DNA from 3 places in the Brenneria nigrifluens DSM 30175 genome. Region 2 is predicted to be linked to each of the others. Evidence: predicted binding sites of a transcription regulator. Region 2 holds the regulator's gene; each other region holds the start of a gene.

What was found. The regulator PurR, encoded in region 2, represses purine synthesis genes. The targets are predictions, from matches to a motif close to CANGCAAACGTTTGCNTG.
Positions count from the first base shown of each region.
Region 1: a site for PurR is predicted at 3,780-3,797, ahead of pyrD (quinone-dependent dihydroorotate dehydrogenase). Genes of this name have one in related genera too.
Region 3: a site for PurR is predicted at 5,706-5,723, ahead of guaB (IMP dehydrogenase). Genes of this name have one in related genera too.

Region 1 covers NZ_CP034036.1:2,697,136-2,707,433, reverse strand. The annotation lists gene pncB (nicotinate phosphoribosyltransferase) at 1-838, opposite strand, end outside; gene pepN (aminopeptidase N) at 1,072-3,687, shown strand; gene pyrD (quinone-dependent dihydroorotate dehydrogenase) at 3,871-4,881, shown strand; gene EH206_RS12725 (cell division protein ZapC) at 5,068-5,637, shown strand; gene EH206_RS12720 (YcbX family protein) at 5,653-6,756, opposite strand; gene rlmKL (bifunctional 23S rRNA (guanine(2069)-N(7))-methyltransferase RlmK/23S rRNA (guanine(2445)-N(2))-methyltransferase RlmL) at 6,853-8,976, shown strand; gene EH206_RS12710 (ABC transporter ATP-binding protein) at 8,980-10,298, shown strand, end outside.
Region 2 covers NZ_CP034036.1:2,452,725-2,463,022, forward strand. The annotation lists gene pdxH (pyridoxamine 5'-phosphate oxidase) at 172-840, opposite strand; gene EH206_RS11480 (MliC family protein) at 991-1,302, opposite strand; gene anmK (anhydro-N-acetylmuramic acid kinase) at 1,424-2,536, opposite strand; gene EH206_RS11490 (outer membrane lipoprotein) at 2,877-3,344, shown strand; gene slyA (transcriptional regulator SlyA) at 3,486-3,923, opposite strand; gene EH206_RS11500 (DUF1289 domain-containing protein) at 4,094-4,333, opposite strand; gene gloA (lactoylglutathione lyase) at 4,578-4,985, shown strand; gene rnt (ribonuclease T) at 5,096-5,767, shown strand; gene EH206_RS11515 (Grx4 family monothiol glutaredoxin) at 5,874-6,224, opposite strand; gene EH206_RS11520 (C40 family peptidase) at 6,549-7,307, shown strand; gene cydH (cytochrome bd-I oxidase subunit CydH) at 7,404-7,493, opposite strand; gene purR (HTH-type transcriptional repressor PurR) at 7,862-8,878, shown strand; gene cfa (cyclopropane fatty acyl phospholipid synthase) at 9,491-10,298, shown strand, end outside.
Region 3 covers NZ_CP034036.1:1,308,901-1,319,198, forward strand. The annotation lists gene der (ribosome biogenesis GTPase Der) at 1-1,486, shown strand, start outside; gene EH206_RS05990 (AEC family transporter) at 1,551-2,510, shown strand; gene EH206_RS05995 (zinc ribbon domain-containing protein) at 2,526-2,756, shown strand; gene EH206_RS06000 (protealysin inhibitor emfourin) at 2,762-3,106, opposite strand; gene EH206_RS06005 (M4 family metallopeptidase) at 3,107-4,150, opposite strand; gene xseA (exodeoxyribonuclease VII large subunit) at 4,231-5,613, opposite strand; gene guaB (IMP dehydrogenase) at 5,786-7,252, shown strand; gene guaA (glutamine-hydrolyzing GMP synthase) at 7,347-8,924, shown strand; gene EH206_RS06025 (nuclear transport factor 2 family protein) at 9,175-9,576, opposite strand; gene EH206_RS06030 (TetR/AcrR family transcriptional regulator) at 9,678-10,265, shown strand.

The DNA of each region.
Region 1 (10,298 bases), 240 kb from region 2:
CCTGATAAGCGGCGGCGAACGGGCGGTCGAAGTCGCGCAGAAAGGCGTCCATGGTAATACAGTCGGTTAGCGCGATGCCTAACTGGTCGGGATATTCGCGCAGCCACATCTGTAATGCCGCGCGCTGGCTGTTGGCGAGCTCCGGGCTGATTTGCTGGTGCGCCTGAAACCATTCATGGGCCTGGGTGCCAACCGGCGTCAGGTTTAGACGGCGGGCCAAATCATAGTTGCTGGTGCCGATTAAATAGGGAAACTCGGTCTGCAATGTGGCGACAATCATCCGCTGCACTTCACGGGAAAAGCGCCGGCGGGTGCCGAAATCCATCAGTCTGAAACCGCTGGTATCCACGTCCGCGCTGATTTTACGAAAGTGATCCAGCGTCTTATGCAGTTGATCAACCGCCTGAAGCGGCACGATCCGCGGCGAGCGGTTATGGTGGACGACCTCGCTGATTACCGCCAGCAGCGGGACTTCCCATAAAATCACTTCGCGCCACGGCCCGGCAATGCGGATATCCAGCCTGCCGTGATGATTTTTGATACTCACCTGCCGGGGGTTGAAACGAAATTTCCGCAACCAGTCGAGATAATCCGCTTTGAAAAAAGGCAAAGATGATAGATAGCTAAATTCTTCGTCGCTCAAAACCAGGTGCTGCATAAGATTAACCTGTTCGGCGATCTCTTCAGCATGGATCCCTAACAGCTCATCATCGCGGCAGCGGAATTCAGCCGCCACATCGACATGATAATAGTGCTGGTACACCGCCTGTTGCATATGCAGCTTATAGGCATCGGTATCCAGCACAGAGGTCAGGATCGGGGGAGTGTGTAAAGTCATAATGCGTTACAGCATCCTCGTTAGACGCGTGTCCGCTAGCGGGACAATCGGCAAGGTTCGAACAGTATACCTTGCTTGGCCAAATATTACCTTATCACAACATATTGGGGTGCCGGAGGCGAGATTCAAATGTGCTGCGGCATGATTATTATTCGCATTATTTTGTCATGGTAACATTGACGTAACAGGAATAGACTGAGTTACTGAAGCTTATAACGAGGTGAAAACTTTATATGAATCAACAGCCGCAAGTGAAATATCGCCACGACTACCGGGCACCGGATTACACCATCACCGAGATAGCGCTGGATTTCGACCTGCACGCCGAGCAAACCAGGGTAAAGGCGGTGAGCCAGGTGACGCTGCAGGGCGAGCAGGGGGCGCCGCTAAAGCTGGACGGCGAAGGCCTGAAGCTGGTGAGCCTGAGCGTGGATGGCGCGTCATGGCCGCATTACCAGCAGCAGGATGGCGGGTTGATACTGACGCAGTTGCCGGCCGAATTTACGCTGAGCATTGAAACCGAGATCAACCCGGCGGCCAATAGCGCTCTGGAAGGATTGTACCTGTCGGGCGACGCGCTGTGCACGCAGTGCGAGGCGGAAGGTTTTCGCCATATCACTTATTACCTGGACCGCCCGGACGTGCTGGCGAAATTCACCACGCGCATCACCGCCGACAGGTCGCGCTATCCCTATCTGCTTTCCAACGGCAACCGGATTGCCCAGGGGGAGCTGGCCGACGGCCGGCACTGGATCGAATGGCAGGATCCGTTCCCCAAGCCTTGTTATCTGTTCGCGCTGGTCGCCGGGGATTTTGATCTTCTGGAGGATCGTTTTACCACCCGCTCCGGCCGCGAGGTGGCGCTTGAGCTGTACGTCGATCGCGGCAATCTGGATCGCGCCGACTGGGCCATGGCTTCGTTGAAGAATGCCATGAAGTGGGACGAAACCCGCTTCGGACTGGAGTATGATCTCGACATCTATATGATTGTCGCGGTGGACTTCTTCAATATGGGGGCGATGGAAAATAAAGGGCTGAACGTATTCAACTCCAAATATGTGCTGGCCAAGGCCGAAACCGCCACCGATAAAGATTATCTGAATATTGAAGCGGTGATCGGTCATGAATATTTCCATAACTGGACCGGCAACCGCGTGACCTGCCGCGACTGGTTCCAACTGAGCTTGAAAGAAGGGCTGACGGTGTTCCGCGATCAGGAGTTCAGCTCCGATCTGGGCTCCCGCGCGGTCAACCGCATTGATAATGTGCGGGTGATGAGAGGGGCGCAGTTCGCCGAGGACGCCAGCCCGATGTCGCACCCGATTCGTCCCGATCAGGTAATAGAAATGAACAACTTCTATACGCTGACCGTATACGAAAAAGGATCGGAAGTGATTCGCATGCTGCACACCCTGCTGGGCGAGGAAAAATTCCAGGCGGGCATGCGGCTCTACTTTGAGCGCCATGACGGCAGCGCGGCGACCTGCGACGATTTTGTTCAGGCGATGGAAGACGCCTCCGGCGTGGATCTGAGGCAGTTCCGCCGCTGGTACAGCCAGTCGGGCACCCCGGTTCTGACCATCCGTGACGATTACGACGCGCCATCCCAGCAGTATGTGCTGCACGTCGCCCAGGCGACGCCGGCAGGGGCCGACAAGCAGCCAAAGCTGCCGCTGCATATTCCGCTGGATATTGAACTCTACGATGGCCAGGGAGAGACGATCCCCCTGCAAAGAAACGGGCAGCCGTTGTCTTCGGTATTGAACGTTACCGAAGCGGAACAAACCTTTATTTTCGATCAGGTTCCCTGCCAGCCGGTTCCCTCTTTATTGCGTGAGTTCTCCGCGCCGGTAAAACTGAACTATGCCTGGAGCGACGCACAGCTGACCTTTCTGATGCGCCACGCCAGCAATGCGTTTTCCCGTTGGGATGCGGCGCAGAGTCTGCTGGCGAATTACCTGCGGCTGAATGTTTCCCGCTATCAGCAACGGCAGGCGCTTTCATTGCCCATGCATGTTGTTGACGCGTTCCGCGCCATTTTGCTGGACGACAAACTGGATCCCATGCTGGCGTCGCAGATCCTGACGCTGCCGAGCGAAAATGAGATCGCCGAACTGTTCGAAACCATCGATCCGACGGCCATCGCCGCCGTGCGCGACGGCATGGTTCGGGCGCTGGCGAAAGAAATGGCGGATGAGTGGCTGGCGGTTTATCGCGCCAACCTGACGCCGCAGTACCGTATTGAACACGGCGATATCGGTAAACGCGCCCTGCGTAATATTTGCCTGTACTATCTGGCATTTGGCGATGAGGCCCAGGCGGATAAGCTGGTGAACGCGCAGTATCGGCAGGCTGATAATATGACCGACTCGCTGGCGGCGCTGTCCGCCGCGGTGAGCGCCTCGTTGCCGGGGCGCGATGCGTTGCTGGCCGACTTCGACGAGCGCTGGCATCAGGACGGTCTGGTGATGGATAAATGGTTTACCCTTCAGGCCACCAGCCCGGCGGCGGATGTGCTGGAACGGGTGCGCGAACTACAGCGGCATCGTTCGTTCAGCCTGAACAATCCCAACCGCCTGCGCGCGCTGATCGGCGCGTTTACGGCATCCAATCCTGCGGCGTTCCACGCGGAAGATGGCAGCGGTTACCGCTTCCTGACCGAGATCCTGACCGATCTCAATACCCGCAACCCGCATGTCGCGGCGCGATTAATCGAGCCTTTAATTCGTTTAAAACGCTACGACGCCAAACGGCAGGCGCTGATGCGTCAGGCGCTGGAGCAGTTAAAATCGCTGGAAAATCTGTCCGGCGATCTGTTCGAGAAGATCGGCAAAGCGTTGCAGGATTAAAGCCGGGTTTGGTATTGATCTATGCGCATGCCATTTGGCCTGCGTTTTCCATTGCGCTATTCCTGCCCAAGGAGGAATAGCGCCGGTCTCCGCGCGCAAACGTTTTACTTTCCGCAGTGATGGCACTACCATTTCGCCGTATTCCGACTTTGTTTATTTGCAATGGGGATCTCAGGAGACGATATGTTCTATCCCGTTATCAGGAAAGCTTTATTTCAGCTCGATCCAGAACGAGCGCATGAACTGACCTTCCGGCAATTACGTCGTATCACCAATACCCCTCTCGAATTTCTCGTCCGTCAGTCCGTTCCCACCAAGCCGGTCAACTGCATGGGGCTGTCGTTTAAAAACCCGCTCGGCCTGGCAGCCGGGCTGGATAAAGACGGCGACTGTATTGATGCGCTGGGCGCGATGGGGTTCGGGTTTATTGAAGTGGGCACCGTAACGCCGCGTCCGCAACCCGGAAATGATAAGCCGAGACTGTTCCGTATCGTCGAAGCGGAAGGGCTGATTAACCGCATGGGATTTAATAATCAGGGCGTCGACTATCTGGTTGAGCAGGTAAAAAAATCGCGTTTCGGCGGCGTATTAGGGATCAATATCGGTAAAAATAAAGATACGCCGGTAGAGCAGGGGAAAGAAGATTATCTGATCTGCATGGATAAGATCTATCCTTATGCCGGCTATATTGCGATAAATATCTCTTCGCCTAATACGCCGGGATTACGCAGCCTGCAATATGGAGAGGCGCTGGACGATCTTTTACTGGCTATAAAAAATAAGCAGGCCGAGTTAAATGAGAAATATCAGAAATATGTTCCGGTCGCGGTAAAGATCGCGCCGGATCTTTCCGAGAAAGAATTGATCCAGATAGCGGATAGCCTGGTGCGTCATAACATTGACGGGGTCATCGCCACCAATACCACGCTCGATCGAAAATTGATCCAGGGATTAAATTACTGCGGTCAGGACGGGGGATTAAGCGGTCGTCCTTTACAGCAGTCAAGTACGGCAATTATCCGTCGGTTATCTCAAGAATTAGCCGGACGCCTGCCGATTATCGGCGTCGGCGGTATTGATTCTTTGATTGCCGCTCGGGAAAAGCTGGATGCCGGCGCCACCTTGATTCAGATATATTCCGGCTTTATTTTCCGCGGTCCGCGACTGATTAAAGATATCGTGACGCATATTTAATCATTTCCGCCTTTCATTTATCTCCGGGGGGTTTATTTATTCCCCCGGCTGGTCTATATTTTACTCGTTTGCATAAATAAGCTATCACCACCTGCCGGTTTTTTTATTGCATAGTTTTTTATTGCATGGTTTTGCAATCAGCCATTTCCTATAAATAGGTGTAACAAAAGGCGAAGGGTAAATAATATGAAGTTGAAACCTGACGATAACTGGCGCTGGTATTTTGATACCGAACACGATCGGCTGATGCTGGATCTCGCCAACGGCATGTTATTCCGTTCGCGTTTCCCGTCTAAAATGCTAACCCCGGATGCTTTTAATGAATGCGCATTCTGCGTTGAAGACGCGGCATTATTTTTTACCTATAACGAAAAATGCCAAAAAATGACATTGAGCCGCGACCTTCAGGGCGAATTAATATTGAATGCGCTGGTCGCCAGCCGTTTTCTCAAACCGCTGATGCCCAAAAGCTGGCATTTTGTACAGCAGCCTTCAGACGCCACGCCCGCGCCGCAAACCGGCGATATTGTTCAGGTTCGACTGACGGAAAATAATGACGCGGCGTATTTCCTGGTCGCCGAGGCCGGCGATAAAGCCAGCCTGTGTCTGCTGGCTCAGGAACAGCTGATGCTGAATGGCAAGATGATAGCGCTGGGGGAGGCGATAAAAATCATGCACGACAGATTATTGCCCGTTGCCGTTCAGGGGGCGGACCAACAGACGCCGTCTCCTTTTCAGTTCGCCAAGGTGGTTTAACGCCCGGCATCTCTTCTATTGCAGCCTGATATCGCTTTGCGGAATGCAACTGCATGCGAGAATGGCGCCATTTTCGCCAACGGCGCTTTCCTTGAGTGCCGCAACTTCTCCGCCGAACAACGTCAGCTTACAGCAGCCGCATATTCCGGCACGGCAGGAATAGGGGATACGCACCCCATGCTGCTCCAGCTGTTCCAGCAGGATTTGCTGATTGTTTCCCTTCAGGCGTTGTCCCTGATATTCAATGGTTATCTTCTGCTCGCCTTGCGGTTTGAGCGCGACGCTCTCCACGACTTTACCTGAACCATAAGGACGCGGCGGTTTGGTCGCCAGCACTTCCAGCGTGTCGCCGACGCGGATAATGCCGTCGTTGCGGGCAATAAGATTGAGGCCGAAATCGATGTCGCCGTTTTCCGCGCTGCGGAAGGATTGCAGGGTCGCCAGCGGTTCGGCCGTCGGGTGCTTTCTGCCGCGTTCAATACTGACCGTGGTCAGCACGCAGCGGCTACAGGGTTTGGCGACGTCGAAAATCACCTCGCCGATTCGCAGAGTTTGCCAGCTATCTTCAGCAAACGCCGCGGCGCCTGCCACCACCAGATTAGGGCGGAACTGCTCCAGCCTGACGCCTGCCGGGCAGCGTTGGCGCAGCGTCTGCAAAGAAGCTTCATTGATTAACAAGAAAGGGTATCCGTCGGCGAAAGAGAGCGCGACGTCGGGATGTTTTTTAACCCGGCGTGATGGATTGTCGCCCACCCAGCGCAGTTGGACCGACTGCCGAAAGTAGCGGCTCAGCCAGCTATTGACGGCGTCGGGGGCCACTCGCGCCGTAAAGTGGTTGCCCCAGACTTCAGTCGGCTGCGGCGCGCCGGCGAAATCGCTAAAGCGTACGCTGGCGGTTTGCCCGTCGGGGGCGCGGATAAACAGGCCGTCCGGTAGCAGGGCCGGGGTAAACAGCACCATTTGCGGGTATTGGCGGGCGGTAATAAAGGTGCCGTCCGGCTGCGTCACCATAAAGCCGCGGTCCTGCGCCAGACCGCTTGCCGACGCCACGGCGTGGGATAACTGTAAGCCGCGCATAGATTTTACCGGATGGATATAAAGCCGCGTTACGCCGATCACCGCTGATTCCTTACTGAAGTAAAACGGCAACTTTATGACAAGCGTCACGGATTAGCTATAATGCGCCTCAATTTTCTTTTTGGTGATATCGAAGATATGAATGCTCTGTTTGCCAGCACGGCCCGTGGTCTGGAAGAATTGTTAAAAAATGAGCTTGAAGCGCTGGGCGCGCAGGCCTGTGCCGTGGTGCAAGGAGGAGTGCATTTTCAGGGCGATAATCGCCTGTTGTACCAAAGTCTGCTGTGGAGCCGCCTGGCGTCGCGCATTTTGCTGCCGCTAAACGAGTTCAAGGTGCATAGCGATCTGGATTTGTACCTCGGCGTACAGGCCATCGACTGGTCGACGATTTTCAGCGTCGACAAAACCTTCGTTGTGCATTTTACCGGCACCAACGACGATATCCGTAATAGCCAGTATGGCGCGCTGAAGGTCAAAGACGCCATTGTGGACAGCTTTACCCGCAAAACGGGGCAGCGCCCGGACGTGGCGAAACAGCAGCCGGATATCCGCATCAACGTCTTTTTACAGCGCGATACCGCCAGCGTAGCGTTGGATCTGAGCGGCGAAGGGCTGCATCAGCGCGGTTATCGCCAGCAGGCCGGTCTGGCGCCGCTGAAAGAAAACCTGGCGGCGGCCATCGTGCTGCGTTCCGGCTGGCAAAAAGAGACCCCGCTGCTCGACCCGATGTGCGGTTCCGGCACGCTGCTGATCGAAGCGGCGATGATCGCCGCCGATCGCGCGCCCGGCCTGCATCGCACCCATTGGGGCTTTAACGCCTGGCTGCGGCACGACGCCGAACTGTGGCGCGAATTGCTGACGGAAGCGCAGCAGCGCGCGCGTCAGGGATTACACCAAACCTCCGCGCGCTTTTTTGGCTCCGACAACGACCGCCGGGTGATTGAGATAGCCAGGGCTAATGCCCGTCGCGCCGGCGTCGCCGAGTTAATCACCCTGGCGGTGCAAGATGCCGCCCAGCTACGGAATCCGTTGCCGCAGGGGCCGGTCGGCACGGTGGTGAGCAATCCGCCGTACGGCGAGCGGCTGGAAAGCGAACCGGCATTGATTGCGCTGCACAATCTGCTGGGGCGCAAAATGAAAAGCGAGTTCGGCGGCTGGCAACTGTCGTTGTTCAGCGCCTCGCCGGAACTGCTCAGCTGTCTGCAACTGCGCGCCGAACGCCAGTTCAAGGCGAAAAACGGTCCGCTGGACTGCGTGCAGAAGAACTATCAGCTTGCCGCGAGCCAGGGGGAAAAGGAAAACAGCGGCCGCATCGCCGAGGATTTCGCCAACCGTCTGCGCAAGAATCTGCGCAAGCTGGAGAAATGGGCCAGGCAGCAAGGGATTGAATGCTACCGCCTGTACGATGCCGATCTGCCCGACTATAACGTGGCGGTCGACCGCTACGGCAGTTGGGTGGTGGTGCAGGAGTACGCGCCGCCGAAAACCGTGGATGCGCAGAAAGCGCGCCAGCGTTTGTTTGATGTGATTAACGCCACGCTGAGCATACTGGAGATCCCGTCGAACCAGCTGATTTTGAAAACCCGAGAGCGTCAGAAGGGCAAAAGCCAGTATGAAAAACTGGCGCAAAAGGGCGAATTTTTGCTGGTAACGGAGTATAACGCCAAACTGTGGGTCAATCTGACCGATTATCTGGACACCGGCCTGTTTCTCGATCACCGCGTAGCCCGCAAAACGCTGGGTGAAATGAGTCAGGGCAAGGATTTTCTCAACCTGTTCGCCTATACCGGCAGCGCCAGCGTGCATGCGGGGTTGGGCGGGGCGCGCAGCACCACCACGGTGGATATGTCGCGCACCTATCTGGAGTGGGCGGAAAAAAATCTGCGGGTCAACGGCCTGACCGGGCGCCAGCACCGCCTGATCCATGCCGACTGCCTGTCGTGGCTGCGCGAGGCCAACGAACAGTTTGACGTGATTTTTATCGATCCTCCCACGTTCTCCAACTCGAAACGGATGGAGGAGTCGTTTGACGTACAGCGCGATCATCTGGCGTTGATGCAGGATCTTAAGCGGCTGCTGCGTCGCGGCGGCACCATCATGTTTTCCAACAATAAGCGCGGATTCCGCATGGATACGCCGGGCCTGGCGGCGCTGGGTCTGGCGGCGCGCGAGATTACCGCCGCGACGCAATCTGCGGATTTTGCCCGCAATCGTCAGATTCATAACTGCTGGCTGCTGACCCATGCCGGCGAGGAAAAGTAACAGATGTCATTAATCAGCGTATCGGGCGCATGGCTGTCATTCAGCGATGCCCCGCTGTTAGATAACACAGAACTGCATATTGAAGAAAACGAACGCGTCTGTCTGGTGGGCCGCAACGGCGCCGGCAAGTCAACGCTGCTGAAAATTCTGGCGCGGGAAGTTCCGCTGGATGACGGGCGGATCGTCTACGAGCAGGACCTGATCGTGGCGCGCCTGCAACAGGATCCGCCGCGCGATATAGCCGGCACGGTATTTGATTTTGTAGCGGAAGGCGTCGCCGCCCAGGCGGATTATCTGAAGAATTACCACGCGACGCTGCGCCTGGTGGAGACCGATCCCAGCGAAAAGAATCTGAATCAGCTGGCGAAATTGCAGGATATTCTTGAACATCAGGGACTGTGGCAGTTGGAAAGCCGCATCCACGAAGTGCTGGAGCAACTCGGTCTGAGCGCAGACGCGCCGCTGGCCTCGCTGTCCGGCGGCTGGCTGCGTAAAGCGGCGCTGGGGCGCGCGCTGGTCAGTTCGCCCAGGGTGCTGCTGCTGGATGAGCCCACCAACCATCTGGATATTGAAACCATCGACTGGCTGGAAACCTTTCTCAAAACCTTTCAGGGCAGCATCGTATTTATTTCGCACGACCGTTCCTTTATTCGCAATATGGCGACCCGCATCGTCGATCTGGATCGCGGCAAGCTGGTTTCCTGGCCGGGCAACTACGATAAGTATCTGCAAGGGAAAGAGGAAGCCCTGCGGGTGGAAGATCTGCAAAATGCCGAGTTCGATCGCAAACTGGCGCAGGAAGAGGTGTGGATCCGCCAGGGCATCAAGGCGAGGCGCACGCGTAACGAAGGGCGGGTGCGGGCGCTGAAAGCCATGCGTCAGGAGCGTTCCCAGCGCCGTGAAGTGATGGGTTCGGCGAAAATGCAGGTGGAAGAGGCGGCGCGTTCCGGCAAGATTGTTTTCGAACTGGAGGCGGTTAACTACCAGATTGATAACAAAATTCTGGCCCGCAATTTCTCCGCTCAGGTGCAGCGCGGTGATAAAATCGCCCTGGTGGGGCCGAACGGCTGCGGTAAAACCACGCTGTTGAAGCTGATGCTGGGGGAACTGACGCCGACCGGCGGACGGGTTCACTGCGGCACCAAACTGGAAGTGGCTTATTTCGATCAGCACCGCGCCGAGCTGGATCCGGAACGTACCGTGATGGATAACCTGGCGGAAGGGAAGCAGGAGGTGATGGTCAACGGCCGTCCGCGTCATGTACTGGGATATTTGCAGGACTTCCTGTTCCACCCGAAACGGGCGATGACGCCGGTTAAAGC
Region 2 (10,298 bases):
ATTTGCCGCGGCCTATTATTGGTTTTTTATGCCCTGTCTGCTTTAGGTATCTTCGTCCCGTTCAACATCAGGTCAAACGCCCATGCCGCTGAAAAACGGCGATAGCGCGAAACGCCATAGGATAAAGCGCTCACGGCAGGATCGCCAGAGTTTAACCAGGATATTTCAAGATTAAGGCGCTAAACGATCAACCTTCCAGCCGTCGTTCTGCCGTTGATAGAAGAAGCGGTCATGCAGGCGGTGCTCGCCCCCTTGCCAGAACTCCATGGAATCGATAGTAATGCGGAAACCGCCCCAGAAACTCGGCAGCGGCACTTCGCCATGCTGGAATTTCTGTTTGAGCTCCAGAAATTTGCTTTCCAGAATGCCGCGGGTCGAGATCCTGCTGGACTGTCTGGAGACCCACGCGCCGATCTGGCTCTCTTTCGGCCGGCTGTGGAAATACTTGATGACGTCAAGCGCGGGCAGCTTCTCGGCACGCCCCAGCACTATTACCTGTCGATCCAGCATGTGCCAGGGAAACAGCAGGCTCACCCGCGGATTGTGCGCCAGATGCCGCGCCTTGCGGCTTCCCATATTGGTGTAAAACACCATGCCCTGTTCATCGTAATGTTTCAACAGCACGATACGCTGATAGGGTTGCCCCTGCTCATCGACGGTGGCGACCGACATGGCGGTGGGATCCGCCAACCGGGCTTCACATGCCTGCTTCAGCCAACGCTCAAACAGATCCAGCGGATTGTCGGTAAGGTCGCGGCGGCGCAGTCCGCCGAGAGTATACTCACGGCGTAGATCCGCGATATCGGGTACCTGAAAGGAAGGCGTTCTTTCCTGTGTCATAGTGTGATGATGTCCTGCTGTGGCGATTTAAAAGAGGAGATGAATCTCGTTATTCTGCGCTCGTACCCGCAAAATCTCAATCGCCGGCGACACCATCGGTCGTTGCCGGGTCAGTATTAACCCGTGCAAAAACGCCGCGTTAAAGCCCACTCATTTCAAAACGCAGTCATTAACAATTACCCGTTCGCCGCGCTGAATAAAGGCATGGTTTCCCTTGCTCCAGAAAGTGTAGCTTCCATCGCTGAATCTTGCGCCGGAGGCTGAGGGGATCTGCGGCAGGGTGTGACGTTCTCCGTCCAGCAGGAAAACGACCTGTGACGCCGATTTATCCTCCTGCCGCATCGTTACCGTCAGCGGCATCGTGCCGCACTGATAAGACAGGGTATTAACCGACTGTTGATGACCAAAATAGCTGCATCCGCTTAATAGGACCAGCACCGCCCCTGTCAGCAGTGATTTCATTACTCTTCTCCCGTTGTTTCCGATAGCGGTGAAACGCGCTACGCCCGGACGGCATCGACGCTTTCACCGCGCTCAGTCAGTTTAACAACAGGCCGGTCATTGAAATCTCAGCAAAATCCGATTAGTCGATCGCGGCGGGATAAATTGCCCCCAGCACCGTTTCCTGGCTGGCGCCGGTAACGGACGGCAGATTTCCCGGCAAACCGGATAGCGTGCGGGAAGCCAGCCAGGCGAACGCCAGCGCTTCCATATCATCGCCGCTGACTCCGAACTCATCCGTCGGGCCGACTTCAATACCGGGCAACAGGGCCGAAAGTCGCGCCATAATCAGCGGATTCCGGGCGCCGCCGCCGCACACCAATAATCGTTCACAGCCGCCGGTCAGCAGGACCTGATCGGCAATACTCACGACCGTGAGTTCAACCAGAGTGGCCTGAACGTCCTGAACCGGGATCGGCGGCAGCCCTGCCAGTTTTTTCTCCAGCCAGCCCAGATTAAAGTATTCCCGCCCGGTGCTTTTCGGCGCCGGCAGGGAAAAGTAGCGATCGGCCACCATGCGCCGCAGTAGCAGAGGGTCAACCTGCCCCGCCATCGCCCATTTGGCGTCTTTATCGTAGGGTTGCGCGCAATGACGCCAGATCCAGGCATCCAATAACATATTTCCCGGACCGGTATCGTAGCCGCGTACGGCGGCCCCCGGAACCAGCAGCGACAAATTGGCGATGCCGCCGATATTCAGTACGATGCGTCGCTCATTCGGGTGCTGTAACAGCGCATGATGAAACGCCGGCACCAGAGGCGCTCCCTGCCCGCCGTATGCCAGATCGCGGCGGCGAAAATCGCCCACGGTGGTAATGCCGGTCATGGCGGCAACGCGGTTGTTATCACCGATTTGCAGCGTACAGCCCGCCTCGCCGTGCGGCTCATGCCAGACGGTCTGCCCGTGACAGCCGATAGCGGTGATATCCCGCGCATTCACTCCCGTCTCTTTAAGCAGTGCCAGTACCGCCTCGGCGAACAGGACCCCCAGGCGGGTATCCAACTGCCCAAGCGCGGACAGCGTGACCTGCTGTCCCTGGCACATGCCCAGAACGGCCTTTTTGATATCCTGCGGCAGCGGGTGGCTATAGCTGGCCTGTTGCGCCACGGTGTATTCATCAATAGCCGCCATCACCACATCAATACCGTCAAGGCTGGTGCCCGACATCACACCGATATATCTGCCTGATCTCATTTCATGACCTTTTCCCCGCAGGGTAAAGAAAACTAACATTAAACGTGGGCCCAGGATAAAAATAGCATTTTAAGACACTGAATTATTATATTTTTTATGTTTTGTTATCGCGGTTGAATTTTTGTTAAAAATGTGGCCGAGTGACGAGGAACAGTATAGCAAAAACCGGGACGGCAGATTTTTCTCTCTGTTTACCGTCAATTTAAAGACACTATTATATTCTGCAAAAAAGAGTAAAAAGAGTGGAATGGAACATTAAGCCAGACCATAATTTAGCCGTATACCATCGTCGGCCGAGGCTGAGCCAGCCCGACATATCGCCATTACAGGAGTATTTATTATGATGAAGCGTTTGCTTGTGGTTACCCTCGCTGGTATTACCCTGGCTGGCTGCGCCAATACCAGTACGCTTTCAGGAGATGTTTACAGCGCATCCGAAGCCAAGCAGGTGCAAACCGTCACTTACGGCACCATTGTATCAACACGTCCGATACAAATTCAGGCGGGTGAGGACTCCAATATCATCGGCGCGCTTGGCGGCGCGGTTCTGGGGGGCTTTTTGGGCAACACAGTCGGAGGGGGATCCGGCCGTAGTCTGGCGACCGCCGCGGGCGCGGTTGCGGGTGGCGTAGCCGGCCAAAGCGCTACGGGCGCGCTAAACCGGACTCAAGGCGTGGAACTGGAAATCCGTAAGGATGACGGCAGCACCATTATGGTGGTTCAAAAACAGGGCGAAACCAGATTCAGCGCCGGGCAACGAGTGGCGATGGCCAGCAACGGCCGCAGTATTACCGTTTCACCACGCTAATCCATGATCATAATCACCACCTGCACGGTGGTGATTACCATCAATAATTATTACGTTGTTGTTAAAAATTTAGCAAAAATACAACCGGTAAAATCGCCAAAGGCTATTTCTTTTGCCGCAAATATAGCGATGAAAGATTAACTAAGACTGGCTGTCATGTAACGCCAGTATATTTTTTTCCAAACGAGAAATCAGCAAAGCCAATTCATCGACCTGTGCAGGGGTGATGCCGAATAGAATTTCGTTACGGGTGCGACTGACTACATCATTGACCGCCTGTATGATCGGTTCCGCCGTTTCGGTAAGCATTATAAGCTTGGCGCGTCTGTCATGTGAGCACACATGTCTGGTAATCAAACCCTTATCTTCCAATTGATCCAGCGTTCGAACCAATGAAGGCTGCTCGATACCTATCGCTTTAGCCAGTTGAATCTGAGACTGACCGGGCGGAAGATGGTAGATATTATGTAGCGTCACCCAATGTGTTTGCGTCAGTTCCAGCGGTTTTAGCCGATGATCAATTAGTGCGCGCCAAACTCGCACCAAACGAGCTAAATCAGATCCTAGTGGCAATTCCATAAACTCTCCTTATAATTAGCATGCTAAGTTATGTCCCTGGATTGCAATCAACTCTGATTTATAGAAATGGAAAAATTATTTTTATTATTTTTGAATAATAGAATTCTATCAAATAAAGCTGTGGTAAAAACGATCTCGGACTTATTTTATTCAGTCGCCGTTAGATAGCATCAAAATAAAGACGGCTGCCGCGACTCCGCGGGCGACTCTGATTTCCCGCTGCGCAACCGGCGTTTCATTCGTTGCCGGCACAAACGCAGCACGTCCTGTTTCTGCACCTCACTCATCTGCCCCCAGGTGAAACGCTCATTGCGGCTGCGAAAACAACCGCGGCAAAAACCACGCTCATCGGACAGACAAACGCCACGGCAAGGATTGGGAACAGCAAAGAGTTCAAATTGCTCAGGCACCGCGCCTCCTTCTACTACCCCGTTTATTGAAGCCCCGATCGCTCTCGCTGGCAAGTCTTTGCTGACTGTAACAAGTAAAATAATTATATATCCATTATAATTCAAGGGGATTTTCCTACGTTATCATTCTGCTTGGCCGGCAATGACTTGGACTCGGCATATCTACAACGCTATACTTCTTATCCGTTAGCTTTTTTCGTCATGTTGCCGTTTATCACGGTAGCCAACCGAGGAAATTAAAATTATGCGCCTACTTCACACCATGCTGCGTGTTGGTGATTTACAACGCTCTATCGACTTTTATACCAACGTGTTAGGTATGCGCCTGCTGCGCACCAGTGAAAACGCGGAGTATAAATATACTCTGGCATTTGTCGGTTATACCGAGGAAAGCGAAGGCGCTGTCATCGAGCTGACTTATAACTGGGGCGTGGAGCGTTACGATCTGGGTAATGCGTATGGTCATATTGCTTTGGGAGTGGATGACGTGGCCGCCACCTGCGATCGCATTCGCCATGCGGGCGGAAATGTAACCCGCGAAGCCGGCCCGGTAAAAGGCGGCACCACGGTCATTGCGTTCGTTGAAGATCCGGACGGTTATAAAATCGAACTGATAGAAAAATCCCAATCCGGCCAGGGACTCGGCAATTGATCAATCTCGGCGGGCGACTGATTGGCGTCCGCCGGCTTCCCGCGCATACTGCATCTCTCGACAAAATTTGCCATAATACGCGCTGCATTCTGCTAAAGATTAAGAGACTAATGGCTGATAAAAATGACCTCAACGCCCTGAGCGGTCGTTTCCGCGGGTTTTACCCGGTGGTGATCGATGTTGAAACCGCCGGGTTTAACGCCAAAACCGATGCCTTGCTGGAAGTCGCAGCAATAACATTAAAAATGGACGCCGATGGTTGGTTGCAGCCGGATGAAACCCTACATTTCCACATTGAGCCTTTTGAGGGCGCAGTATTGGAACCCGCGGCCCTGGCGTTTAACGGCATCGATCCCGGCAACCCGTTACGTGGCGCGGTCAGCGAATACGAAGCCCTGCATGAGATATTCAAGGTCGTGCGCAAAGGATTGAAGGATCAGGGCTGCAACCGGGCCATTATCGTGGCGCATAACGCGACCTTTGATCATGGCTTTATCATGGCTGCCGCCGAGCGCTGCGGCCTTAAACGCAATCCCTTTCATCCTTTCGCCACTTTTGACACCGCCGCGCTTAGCGGGCTGGTCCTGGGACAAACCGTGCTTGCCAAAGCCTGTATCGCCGCGGGTATCGCTTTTGATTCCAGCCAGGCGCATTCCGCCCTCTATGACACCAATCAGACGGCGTTGCTCTTTTGTGAACTGGTCAACCGCTGGAAGCGGATGGGCGGATGGCCGATCGCGTTGGATGAAAACCAACCGGCCGCCGCCTCCGCGGCAAGCTAAGCAAGCTGGCAAAAAGAGAGGGCGGCTTTCGCTCCCCTCTCTTCGTTATACGGCAGGTTTCGTCATAAGGCAGGCATTGCGCTTATACACGCGGCTCCCGGCGGACTTATTCCTGATCTTGCTGCTGGGATTTGTATTTATCCGCCGTTTCTTTAATCAGCGGCTGCAGCTCGCCGCGCTGATACATTTCAATAATGATGTCGCAGCCGCCGACCAGCTCACCGTCGACCCACAGTTGGGGAAACGTCGGCCAGTTGGCATATTTGGGCAACTCGGCGCGAATATCCGGGTTCTGCAGGATATCGACATAGGCAAAACGTTCGCCACAAGCAGACAACGCCTGTACCGCCTGGGCGGAAAATCCGCAGCTTGGCAATTTAGGCGAACCTTTCATATACAGCAGAATCGGGTTTTCAGCGATCTGGCGCTGAATCTTTTCAATTGTCGTTGTCGTCATTCTCTTGCTTCCTTAACCTATAGGATGGCTAATTAACCATCTATCAGATGAGCCGTTACAGCGCCATCCACTCAAGGATATTGTACCGAGGGCGGCAGCCACAAAAAAACGCTATTTTTTATGTGGGTATATTTTCACCGCGGCACGGCCTTATTGGATGATAATTCACCGCGCCAGTGACGATAAATCCACCGAAAAAACCACCATTAACTTTTTTTCACTATTTTGTATGAAGAAAGGAGATATTCCCACTGTTTTATAATGTCGTTTTCGGGAATACTGTGCGTATCGGCGATTTAAGGACTATTACCGCTCGTTGCTATCATGCGCTTATTTACCGGCCTCTTTATATTATGTTTCAGCCACCTGTTGGTGAATTTGGCGCAGGCGGCCCCGTATACGCCGGATTTGGCGCCGCAAAAGAGTAAAAAAACGGCTACCGTCAAAGTCATTGCAACCGCCGATAACGCTAAAACCCCCCGCTCCACCAGACATAAACGGCAGCAGGCGCCGTCAAGAACGACGGGCAGTACGCCGGCGCTGGTTAAAAAAAACCTCAAAAAATTGCCGCCGGAAACCCGCCACAGGCTTTACTCCGCCCATTCCAAAACCAAAGCCGCGCGGCAAGACAAAACGGGAAAAGGATTGACGCTAAGCGAAGCGCATAAAAAACGCTTTCAACATGCCAAATTAACGGCGATGAATAAGCTGATGGGCCAGATGGGTAAACCTTATCGCTGGGGAGGGGCATCGCCGTTCACCGGCTTTGACTGCAGCGGTCTGGTTTATTACGCCTATAAAGACGTGGTCAAAATCGCTATCCCGCGCACGGCGAATGAAATGTACCACCTGCGCGATGCGGCGCCGATTAGCAAAAACGAGCTGGAAAGCGGCGATCTGGTGTTCTTCCGCATCAACAATCGCGGCGCGGCCGATCACGTTGGGGTTTATCTGGGAAACGGAAAATTCATTCAGTCGCCGCGTAGCGGCGCGGATATTCGTATTAGTAAACTGAGCGAAGATTACTGGCGGGAGCACTATGTCGGCGCACGCCGCGTGGTCACTCCCCAGACCGTTCGTTAACCGGCTAGGGGCCAACGCCTGCGCGGAGAGAATGCGGACAGGTTTTACGCTTTAAACCTGTCCGTGAAGATAAAAAAGAGACTCGGCCCAGGGCCGTTAATTCAGTACGGCGGCAAAGCTGAATATCAAGATCATCGCCAGCGCGCCGATGGTAGCCAGCAACGATATTTTCAGGTCAGTATCCATAGGCGTCTCCTTTTTCGCGCACACCAATTATCAAAAGAAAGTATCGACCGTCCAAACTTCAGGGTAAAACTGCGTATTGCGATTGACAGTCTTTCATAGTTTGAGAAAAAAATCTCATACCGGCGTCTCGCTAATAGTATAAATTACCGCTTCCACTTTAGTGGCAAATCGGACAAAATCCGCTGTCTGACGACAGGCCGCGTATGGGTGTATCGGTCGAAAAACGCCAGCCTTGCCCCTTCAGGTGTAACATTCGGCATTCTCCTTCTGAAACCCTGTTTTTATCTGGAAAGAGAACATTAAACGCAGGCAAACGATTAACAATATACTTACGACTGTAAGTAAGTCGCTTCAGGAGTCATTTTTACATGGCAACGATCAAAGATGTGGCAAAACGTGCTGGCGTTTCTACCACAACCGTATCGCACGTGATCAACAAAACACGTTTCGTCGCCGAAGAGACCAGGGCCGCCGTCAGGACGGCAATCAAGGAATTACACTATTCACCCAGTGCCGTCGCCCGCAGCCTTAAGGTCAATCACACCAAAACCATTGGTTTGCTGGCGACCTCAAGCGAAGCTCCCTACTTTGCTGAAATCATTGAAGCCGTCGAAAACAGCTGTTACGCCAAAGGTTACACGCTGATTTTGTGTAACTCACATAACAATCTCGATAAACAGCGCGCCTATCTTTCCATGCTGGCCCAAAAACGCGTCGATGGATTGCTGGTTATGTGCGCCGAATACCCGCCTGAATTGCTCAGCATGCTGAAAGACTATCGCAACATTCCGATGGTGGTCATGGACTGGGGGCAGGCCCACAGCGATTTTACCGATACCATTATTGATAACGCCTTTGAGGGCGGCTATATGGCGGGCCGCTACCTTATAGAGCGCGGCCATCGGGATATCGGCGCCATTCCCGGCATTCAGGAACGGAATACCGGCAGCGGGCGCTATCTTGGATTTTTAAAAGCGCTGAACGACGCCAATATTCAGATTCATGATGAATGGATCGTGCAGGGAGATTTCGAGCCTGAATCCGGCTATAAGGCGATGCATCAGATTCTGGCGCAAAAACACCGGCCGACGGCGGTGTTCTGCGGCGGAGATATTATGGCTATGGGGGCAATCTGCGCCGCCGATGAGCTGGGGCTGCGCGTTCCCCAGGATATTTCGGTCATCGGATACGACAATATCCGCCATTCCCGCTTTTTCACCCCGGCGCTGACCACCATCCATCAGCCTAAAGAACGGCTGGGGCAATCGGCTTTCGCCATGTTGCTGGACCGCATCACCAGCAAGAGGGAAGACGCACAGACCATTGAGGTACACCCCGCCCTTATCGAACGCCGTTCCGTGGCCGACGGCCCATTCCGCGATTAACGACGTTACTCCTGAGAACGGAAACGCGCGCCACGCCAACAATGCTTCGGCCAATTTATACTTGTACCTTGGCCGAAGCAGTCATAAACTGAACAGCAGTTTTTAGCACGACAATCATAATTTTTACCCTAAATAATTCGAGTTGCAGGAAGGCGGCAAGGGAAGGACAAATTCGTCGGGAACGAATTTGACCAGCTAACGGCTGGCCTGCGGTGAGAGACAGGATGTCTCTCATTTAATCCCGATGAGCTTACTCAAGTAAGTGATTCGGGTGACTGACAAATCTGCCTGGAGCAGATTTGAACGCTGCTTGCAGCGGCCCCAACGGGGTGAGGCCCAGGGAGGGGCCGAGTAATGCAGCCAACGCATCTGCAGCTTGAAGTATGACGGGTATATATTTAATTCACTATCCTTTGAGCGTTAAGCGCATAGGGAGTTTGCGTATTTATCTTAGGATGAGTGCCTCTACGTGTTTGCGTACCGGCTTTTTTCTCTTCATTTTCCTCTGATATTCGGAGAGTAGACGATGGGTGATCCCACCGATACCGATTGGTAATAATTGTCTATGCTTTCCTTGCGGGTGTTTCGCGAGCAGCAAGGTAGGGAGAAATTATGAGTTCATCATGTGTAGAGGATGTCGAGGAACTGGGCCGTCATCATACGTCATGGTCCCGGATTGTGCGTGAAATGCTGGACATGGCCGATGTAAAAATCAACGGTTCCCGCCCTTTTGATATCAAGGTCAAGAATCCTGATTTTTTTAAACGCGTATTGCGTGAAGGATCATTGGGATTGGGTGAAAGTTATATGGATGGCTGGTGGGAATGTGAGCGGCTGGACGTTTTTTTTCATCGCATACTACGCGCCGGACTGGATGAAAAAATACCTCAGCACCTGAAAGATATTTTGCGCGTCGCCGCCGCACGGCTGATGAATCTGCAATCCAAAAAACGCGCCTGGATAGTCGGCGAAGCGCACTATGATCTAGGTAATGACTTGTTTTCGCTGATGCTGGACCCCTATATGCAGTACTCCTGCGGCTACTGGAAACAGGCATCCACCCTGGAGCAGGCGCAGGAAGACAAACTGGAGATGATCTGCGAAAAGCTGCAGCTTCAGCCAGGAATGACGCTGCTGGATATCGGCTGCGGCTGGGGCGGATTGGCGGAATTCGCCGCACGCCGGTACGGCGTCTCCGTTTGCGGCGTCACTATTTCCAAAGAACAGCAAAAATTAGCCCAGCAGCGCTGCCAGGATCTGGACGTCACGATTTTGCTGCGGGACTATCGCGATCTGGATATGCAATTCGATCGGGTGGTTTCGGTGGGCATGTTCGAGCATGTCGGACCGCGCAACTACGACACCTATTTCCGGGTGGTCAGTAAAAATCTTAAGCCGGACGGGTTATTTTTACTGCACA
Region 3 (10,298 bases), 1.1 Mb from region 2:
TGTCGTCGCGCTGGTCGGACGTCCGAACGTGGGGAAGTCCACGCTGTTTAACCGCTTAACGCGCACTCGTGATGCATTGGTGGCGGATTTCCCAGGGCTGACGCGTGACCGCAAGTATGGCCGTGCGGAAGTGGAGGGCTACGAATTCATCATCATCGATACCGGCGGCATCGACGGCGCGGAAGACGGCGTGGAAACGCGTATGGCCGGGCAGTCGCTGCTGGCGATTGAAGAGGCCGATATCGTGCTGTTTATGGTCGATGCCCGCGCGGGACTTATGCCCGCCGATCAGGGCATCGCCCACCATCTGCGCAGCCGCCAGAAGGCGACGTTTCTGGTGGCCAATAAAACGGACGGCATCGATCCCGACACCGTTATCGGCGATTTTTATGCGCTGGGGATGGGGGAAATCTATCCCATAGCGGCGTCTCACGGGCGCGGCGTCTCCTCCCTGCTGGAAAAAGTGCTGCTGCCGTTTGTACAGGATGACGAGGCCGAGCCCGTTGCGCTGACGGAAGAAGAAGAGAACGCCGCTTACTGGGCGGAACAGCTTGCGGACGAACAGGCGACTGAAAATGCCGAGGACGCGGAGGATGATTTCAATCCTGAAGATTTGCCGATTAAACTGGCGATTGTCGGCCGTCCGAACGTGGGCAAGTCCACGCTGACCAACCGGATTCTGGGCGAAGATCGCGTGGTGGTTTACGATATGCCCGGCACCACGCGCGACAGTATCTATATTCCGATGGTGCGCGATGAGCGTGAATATATCTTGATCGATACGGCCGGGGTGCGCAAACGCGGCAAGGTAACCGAAACGGTTGAAAAATTCTCGGTGATTAAAACCCTGCAGGCCATCGAAGACGCCAACGTGGTGCTGCTGGTTATAGACGCGCGCGAAGGGATATCCGATCAGGATCTCTCGCTGCTGGGCTTTATCCTCAATAGCGGGCGCTCGCTGGTGATTGTGGTCAACAAATGGGACGGCCTGTCGCAGGAGGTACGCGAGCAGGTTAAAGAGACGCTGGATTTGCGTCTCGGATTTATCGACTTCGCCCGTATTCATTTCATCTCCGCGCTGCATGGCAGCGGCGTGGGAAATCTGTTTGAATCCGTGACTGAAGCATACAGCTGCGCCACCCGCCGGGTCGGCACCTCCATGCTGACCCGCATTATGCAAATGGCCGCCGATGACCATCAGCCGCCGCTGGTGCGCGGCCGTCGCGTAAAACTGAAATATGCGCATGCGGGGGGCTACAATCCGCCGATTGTGGTGATCCACGGTAATCAGGTGAAAGATCTGCCCGATTCCTACAAACGCTATCTGATGAACTATTACCGCCGCTCGCTGAACGTGATGGGAACGCCAATCCGCATCCAGTTTAAAGAGGGCGAAAATCCTTTTGCGGATAAACGCAACACGCTGACGCCAAATCAGTTACGCAAGCGTAAACGTTTGATGCAGCACCTTAAAAAAAGCAAATAACGGGTAAACGGGGCGGATGGCGACATTCGCCCTGCATTGCTTTGCTGAATAGCCGGGAAAGTTTATGTCTTGGGAAAACTGGAGTTTTGCGTTTAACGTTACGGTGCCGAACCTGTTAATGCTGCTGCTGGGGATAGCGCTGCGCAAACTCAATATGCTGAATGACGCTTTTTGCGATTCAGCCATGCGATTGGTTTTTAACGTATCCTTGCCCTGCCTGCTTTTTTTCAGCTTGGCCACCAATCACCAGTCGATTATGGAGCAGCTGCCGCTGGTGATTTATGGGGTCTGCGGCACGTTGCTGTGCTATCTGCTGCTGGAGTTCGCCGCGGTTTATGTGGTTAAGGAACCGACCGAGCGCGGTATCTTCGTGCAGGGCGGGTTTCGTTCCAACACCGGCATTATGGGGCTGGCGTTTGCCATGAGCGCCTACGGCCAGGAGGGCGTCGCCGTCGGTTCTCTTTATCTGTTGGTGACGGTGATTATGTTTAACGTGCTGTCGGTTATCACCTTGACGCGCAGTTTACAGCGTAAGGCTGACGGGCGGGGGATCAGCATTCCCGCGCTGCTGAAGAGCATAGTCACCAATCCGCTGATCCTCGGACTGCTGGGCGGCCTGTGTTATTCGAAAAGCGGCTGGCCGATGCCGACGGTGATCCAGCAGACCGGCGGCTTTATTGCCGCGCTGTCGCTGCCGCTGGCGCTGTTGTGCGCCGGCGTCAGCCTCGACCTGCGGATGATTTTTCGCTCATCCAACGTGGCGGCGCTCTCCTCCTTGGCCAAGCTGCTGCTGGTGCCGGGCATGCTGACGTTGGGCGGCTGGCTGGTCGGTTTTCGCGGCGTTACGCTCGGGGTGATTTTTTTGTTTTCCGCCACGCCGACGGCGGCGGGCAGCTATGCGATGACCCGGGCAATGGGCGGCAATCCGACGCTGGCGGCCAATATTATCGGCCTGACCACCGCCGGTTCGTTCTTTGTTATCGCCCTGGGCGTCTATTTCTTGCGTTCGCTCGGGGTTATTTAGCGATACGGGAAAAAGATGGAAGTCACTTGTCCGCGCTGTCATGGCGTGATGAACTGGAAAAACGGCCACTGTTTTCACTGCCCGGCCTGTCGGCAGGACTATCTGCGCGAAGCCTATTGCCCTGAATGCAACTACCTGCTTCAGGTGCTGAAAGCCTGCGGCGCGGTGGATTATTTTTGCCAGCAGGGGCATGGTTTGATCTCAAAGAAACGCGTGGTATTCAGCTTTCTTCCCGTGGACGCCTGACGGCATCATTGCTGAATGCCATTACGCCACAGTTCCTCCAATTCGGGAGGCGCATATTCCTCCGGAACCAGCAATATCGCTTCGGCATAGTGATTTTTCTGTGGATGGCTATAGCTGATATGGATCCGATAATAAAATTGATCGCCGCGTCCGGGAGAATCAGATTTTCCGGGGTCGCGCGCCAGCGGCAATGCGTTGCGAATAGCGGCGCAAATGCGTTCCCGCTCTGACTCCGGCAGGTTGGCGAGGGCAAAACGCCGTGGTCCGGCCAGTTTGGGGATCCAGGCGATACCGCCTTCACGCGCCAGCTCTACCACGGCATCGTCATTAAGTTCAGGTAATGTCTTCATCTACAGGCTTCCCTGAGCGGATACAACCCCTACTTTTTCCCAGGATTGCTTGACGATATCGGCCACGGACCGGTCGAAACGCTGCCCGGCGTGCTTCACGGTGTAGCGTGAAAATACCTCGAAATCGGCGTTCTGCGGCAGGGATTTATCACACAGAGCGTCATACCATATCCAGCCCGCCTTTTCCCAGGAGTAGCCGCCCAGCGCGGTCGCGGCCAGATAGAATGCGCGGTTCGGTATACCGGAGTTCAGATGCACGCCGCCGTTGTCTTCACGGGTGTTAATGTATTTGTCCATATGTGAGGGCTGCGGGTCCGTGCCCAACAGCAGATCGTCATAGGCGGTTCCCGGATTCGACATTGAGCGCAGGCCGGTGCCGTGGATCCCTTCGGCCAGCAGCTCGGCGCCAATCGTCCAATCCGCCTGCTCTGCGGTTTGCCCAAGGTGGAACTGTTTCACCATTGAACCAAAAACGTCGGACAACGATTCGTTCAAGGCGCCGGACTGTCTGAAATAGATGAGATTCGCCTCGTTTTCTATCACGCCGTGCGTCAGTTCGTGCGCCACGATATCAATGGCGATGGTGAACCGGTTGAATATCTTGCCGTCACCGTCGCCAAAGACCATTTGTTGCCCGTTCCAGAACGCATTCTGATAATTCTGACCGTAATGTACCGTGCCTGACAGCGTTAGCCCCTGATTATCCAGAGAGTTGCGCTGGAAATTCCGCCAGAAGAAATCATAGGTAACGCCCAGGTAGTCATAGGCTTCATCGGCGGCGATATCGCCGTTGCTGTCTTGTCCTTCCGCGCGCACCAGTTTGCCGGGCAACTGCTGCTGGTTTTCCGCATCGTGAATTTCGCGGTGAACCAGACCGGGAGAAGCCAATGGGTGGGGTTGCGCTATGGGGTGAGTGCTTACCATCAGAGACTGGACATGCATCAAGGTCAGCTGGGCGCAGTGGCGCTGGGCTTCTGAACCATTGGCGATGATGCGGTGCAGGATGTAGGGCGGGATGACGCTGTGAATCGGTCTGGACTTCATACCTCTATCTCCTTGAGAAAGGTGGCGATCGGCAATTCAGACGTACAGCTACAGCGCTAAGTATAGTCCGGAAGCCGATGCTATGTTCGGCGTTTTTTGGCTATTGATGCGGTTCTCTTTTCCGGCACCAGCGCGGTGACCTGGCTTTCGACCCAACCATCCTGCAGGCGGGTTTTCAAGGTTTCGCCCGGCGCGGTTTGGGCCACCTTTTTCAGCATCAGTCCAGCAGAGGTGGTGGTGACGTTATAGCCCCGCGCCAGCGTCGCCAGCGGGCTGACTCCTTCCAGGTGCGAACAGGCGGCGCCCAGCCTTTGATTATACCGGCCGAGCTGACGTTCAAGGGCGTGTTGTAACTGATAATGTAACTGTTGCAGACGTTGCTGCGCGCGGTGGATTTTCGGCTGCGGCTGTTGCTGAGCCAACCGTTGCTGGAGATGCTCGCTACGGCGCGACAGCCGTTTGAGCTGCAACTGCACCCCCTCATCTAAACGCTGGCGCAGCCTGACCAATTGGGTCTGCTGGCGCGCCAGCCGCAGCTGCGGATGCTGCTGCTGCAAACGGTGGTGCAGGCGGGTAAATTCGCGGCTGCGCTGGGCGAGATAATAATCCATCGCCATTTCCAGCCGCTGGCGCTGGGACTGTATCTGACGCAGCAGTTCGAGCTGATTGCGGCTGACCAGTTCCGCCGCCGCCGATGGCGTGGGGGCGCGCAAATCGCCGACAAAATCGGCGATGGTGACATCGGTTTCATGGCCGACCGCGCTGACGATGGCAATGCGGCTGGCAAAAATGGCCCGCGCCACCCGTTCGTCGTTGAAGCTCCATAAATCTTCCAGCGAACCGCCGCCGCGGCCGACAATCAGCACGTCGCATTCGCCGCGCCGGTTGGCCAGTTCAATGGCGCGCACAATCTGTTGCGGCGCGTCGTTGCCTTGCACCGCTGTCGGGTAGACCACCACCGGCAGGGAAGGATCGCGCCGCTGCAATACCTGTAAAATATCGTGCAGGGCGGCGCCGCTGGCGGAGGTGATCACCCCGACTCGTCTGGGCGGGCTTGGCAATGCCTGTTTAAATTGCTGATCGAAAAGCCCTTCTGCGGCGAGCTTCTGTTTTAATTGTTCAAACTGCTGCTGCAAGAGACCATCACCCGCCGGCTGCATGCTTTCCGCCAGCAGCTGATAATCGCCGCGCGGTTCGTACAGCGTAATCGCCGCGCGAATCAGCACCTGCTGGCCGTTTTGCGGGCGAAAGGTAACACGGCGGTTGCTGTTGCGGAACATGGCGCAGCGTACCTGCGCACGCTCGTCTTTCAGCGTAAAGTACCAGTGGCCGGATGACGGCTGAGAAAAGTTGGAGATTTCACCGGAAAGCCAGATTTGCCCCATCTCCATTTCCAGCAGTTGTCGAACCGTCTGGTTCAGGCGGCTAACGGTAAAAATCGCGGCGGAGGGAAATTGGGACATTGTGAGCCAGATCAAATTTTAAAACAGTGGCTTAATTGATTGATACTACCTGCCTGCAACAGGTAATCAAGCATTTTATCAAAAAAATGCTGGAGGCAACCGGTTACGCTCTGTATAATGCCACGGCAATATTTTATCCGTTCTTCACATCCACCTTGGTGAGATATTGCCCATGTTACGTATCGCTAAAGAAGCACTGACGTTTGACGACGTTCTCCTTGTTCCCGCCCATTCCACCGTTCTGCCCAACACGGCTGATTTAACCACTCAACTGACGAAAACCATTCGCCTGAATATTCCTATGCTGTCCGCCGCGATGGATACCGTAACGGAATCCAGTCTGGCGATTGCGCTGGCTCAGGAGGGCGGTCTGGGATTTATCCACAAGAATATGTCTATTGAGCGTCAGGCTGAAGAAGTCAGCCGGGTCAAAAAATATGAAAGCGGCGTGGTTATCGACCCTAAGACCGTTACCCCGACGACGACGCTGCGTCAGGTAAAAGAGCTGACCGAACGTAACGGGTTTGCCGGTTACCCTGTCGTCGCCGAAGGCAATGAGCTGGTCGGTATCATCACCGGCCGTGACGTTCGCTTTGTCACCGATTTGGATCTGCCGGTCAGCGCGGTGATGACTCCCAAACCGCGCCTGGTAACGGTAAAAGACGCCGAAGCCCGCGAAGTCGTTCTGCAAAGAATGCATGAAAAACGCGTTGAGAAAGCGCTGGTGGTGGATGACCAGTTTCATCTGCTCGGCATGATCACCGTAAAAGATTTCCAGAAAGCGGAACGTAAACCCAACGCCTGTAAAGACGAACACGGCCGTCTGCGCGTAGGGGCGGCCGTCGGCGCCGGTGACGGCAACGAAGAACGTATCGACGCGCTGGTTGCGGCGGGCGTTGATGTTTTGTTGATCGACTCTTCACACGGCCATTCCGAAGGGGTGTTGCAGCGTATCCGCGATGCCCGCGCCAAATATCCGAACCTGCCGATTATCGGCGGCAACGTGGCGACGGCCGCGGGCGCAAAAGCGCTGGCGGACGCCGGCGTCAGCGCGGTTAAAGTGGGTATCGGCCCCGGCTCTATTTGTACCACCCGTATCGTCACCGGCGTGGGCGTACCGCAGATCACCGCAATCTCCGACGCGGTCGAAGCGCTGGAAGGCACTGGTATTCCTGTGATTGCCGACGGCGGTATCCGCTTCTCCGGCGATATCGCCAAAGCGATAGCCGCAGGGGCCGCCTGTGTGATGGTGGGCTCGATGCTGGCCGGTACCGAAGAGTCTCCCGGCGAGATCGAACTGTATCAGGGGCGCTCTTTCAAATCCTACCGCGGAATGGGGTCGCTGGGGGCGATGTCCAAAGGCTCTTCCGATCGCTACTTCCAGAGCGACAATGCGGCGGACAAACTGGTGCCGGAGGGTATCGAAGGGCGCGTGGCTTACAAAGGCCGTCTGAAAGAGATCGTCCATCAACAAATGGGGGGGCTGCGCTCCTGTATGGGCCTGACCGGATGCGGCACGATCGATGCGCTGCGTACCCAGGCCGAGTTTGTGCGCATCAGCGGCGCCGGTATTCAGGAAAGCCACGTCCACGACGTTACCATTACCAAGGAATCGCCGAATTACCGCATGGGTTCATAAGGTGATTTGCAGGCTGATTTAAAGCGTTAAACCCGGTACTATTCGCCGGGTTTAATCATTATTGCTTCAATTCGTATTTTGGAACACGCCTCTTATGACAGAAAACATTCATCAACACCGCATTCTTATTCTGGATTTCGGCTCGCAATACACGCAGCTGGTTGCACGACGCATTCGTGAACTGGGCGTTTATTGCGAACTGTGGGCATGGGATGTCACAGAAGCGCAGATCCGCGAATTTAACCCTAACGGGATTATCCTTTCCGGCGGTCCGGAAAGCACCACCGAATTTGATAGCCCGCGGGCGCCGGAGTATGTTTTCCAGGCCGGCGTGCCGGTGTTGGGCGTCTGCTATGGTATGCAGACGATGGCGATGCAGTTGGGCGGTCGCGTTGAAGGTTCCAATGAACGTGAGTTCGGCTATGCCCAGGTTGAAGTGAAAACCGACAGCGCGCTGGTGCGCGACATTCAGGATGCGATAAGTGCGGAAGGCGCGCCGCTGCTGGATGTATGGATGAGCCACGGGGATAAAGTGACGTCCATCCCCGCTGATTTTGTCACGATAGCCAGTACCGATACCTGCCCGTTCGCCATTATGGCCAACGAAGAGAAGCGTTTTTACGGCGTACAGTTCCACCCGGAAGTGACGCACACCCGTCAGGGGCAGCGTCTGTTGGAACGTTTTGTGCGCGATATCTGTCAGTGCGAGGCGTTGTGGACGCCCGCCAAGATTATTGACGACGCGGTGGCGCGTATTCGTCAGCAGGTGGGGGACGATCATGTCATCCTCGGCCTGTCCGGCGGGGTCGACTCCTCGGTCACGGCGATGCTGCTGCACCGCGCCATTGGTAAACGCCTCACCTGCGTATTCGTGGATAACGGATTGCTGCGTCTGAATGAAGCCGATCAGGTACTGGAGATGTTTGGCGACCATTTCGGCCTGAATATTGTGCATGTGCCGGCAGAGGCGCGTTTCCTGAGCGCGCTGGCCGGGATTGACGACCCGGAAGTGAAGCGTAAAACCATCGGCCGCGTATTTGTCGAGGTGTTTGACGAAGAAGCCTGCAAACAGGACCTGGTCAAATGGCTGGCGCAGGGCACCATCTACCCGGACGTTATCGAATCCGCCGCGTCGGCAACCGGTAAAGCGCACGTCATCAAATCGCACCACAACGTCGGCGGACTGCCGAAAGAGATGAAACTGGGCCTGGTGGAACCGCTGAAAGAGCTGTTCAAGGATGAAGTGCGCAAAATCGGCCTGGAACTGGGCTTGCCGTACAATATGCTGTTCCGCCATCCGTTCCCGGGGCCGGGGCTGGGCGTGCGCGTGCTGGGCGAAGTGAAGAAAGAGTACTGCGACCTGCTGCGCCGCGCGGACGCGATCTTTATCGAAGAACTGCACAAAGCCGAGCTGTACGACAAAGTGAGCCAGGCCTTTACCGTCTTCCTGCCGGTGCGCTCCGTCGGCGTAATGGGCGACGGCCGTAAGTACGATTGGGTCGTTTCGTTGCGCGCGGTGGAAACCATCGACTTTATGACCGCCCACTGGGCGCACCTGCCGTACGAATTCCTCGGCCGCGTATCCAACCGCATCATCAACGAAGTGGACGGCATCTCCCGCGTGGTTTACGACGTGTCTGGCAAGCCGCCGGCGACGATTGAGTGGGAGTAGGCTTGTTTATAAATAGCTGATAACTAAATTAACTAAGCTCGCCTTTGCGGGCTTTTTTGTTTTTATATCTGGTTGGTTTGAGTAACGGGAAGCTTATCGTTTCCATGCCAGAGCTTGTTACGACCATTATGTTTTTTTACTGACCGGCGAGCGGCTAGAACTTGAGACGCTGCACAGCATTGAAGACTAACTTTACGAAGCCCCTTTAAATGGGCTTCGGAGTTCCGTTGGTTCATTAGTGTCAATGCAATCACACGGCAGCTTTCGCCACGGCAAAGCTGTCTTCAAACAGGCGAAAGCGAGTGATTTCGCCGTTCTCAACAGTGAAATCGAAGCAAAATTCTGACTCAATTAGCTTATCTGTTCGCAAAACGCGAGACGCAAGCTCTCCGATTGCGACGACCCGATTGCCTTGCGACAGGATTTCTCGCACCGAGAAAGCCTCAGATGCGATCTGCTCTCTGATCTGCGCGTAGAACTCCGCGGCACCTGCCTTCCCGATTTTGCGACCGATCCAAGGCACGACGCTCGTATCGCCCGCGACAAACCAATCAACTTTCTCGCTGACTAACTCCGCGATCTTTTCAACAGGTTCGCCTGAGCCAGCACGGCGGAAGAATTCTTCGATGACTGCGCGGGGGGAAATGCTCATGGTGCGATTCCTTTTCTGTAGTGATAATTCAATAAATGCTATTGCCAATAACGGCGTGGGTCAATAGAATATTGTAGTGAAAATTACAAAAGGATAACGTCATGACACAACGCGGCCGCCCGCGCGGTTTTGACCGGAACACCGCCCTTCAGTCGATGATGGAGGTATTCTGGACGCGCGGCTATGAAGGGGCGCAACTGGTTGATCTCACGGCAGCAGCCGGAATTGCGCCTCCAAGCTTTTATGCAGCTTTTGGCTCTAAGGAGGAAGCATTTTGTGAGGCGGTGGATCACTATATTGCGACGGTCGGAGCAAGACCGATGCAGGAATTAGATAACGCCGCAACTCTACGTGAAGGACTGGAGCGGATGCTTCTTGCCAGCGTTGATGTTGCTTTATCAACGTCACCTGGTGGCTGTCTGCTGATTCTTGGCGTTGTGAACTGTCTCCCGGAGAATGAAGCGGCACGGGCGTACCTCAAAGTTGCGCGAAACAAGACGCGCGAACTCATACATACGCGCCTTGAATATGCTCGCGCTACTGGAGAACTGCCCCCTGAATGCGACATTAAGCAACGCTCTGCGTTTATCCACGGCGTCATGCAGATGATCTCATTTCAGGCAAGGGACGGCGCAAGCCGCGATGAACTTGAAGCTTTGATTGCTCCCGCGCTTGGCGTTCTGAATTAGTGACGTGAAGGATGGTCAGAATCTTAGCTTAGC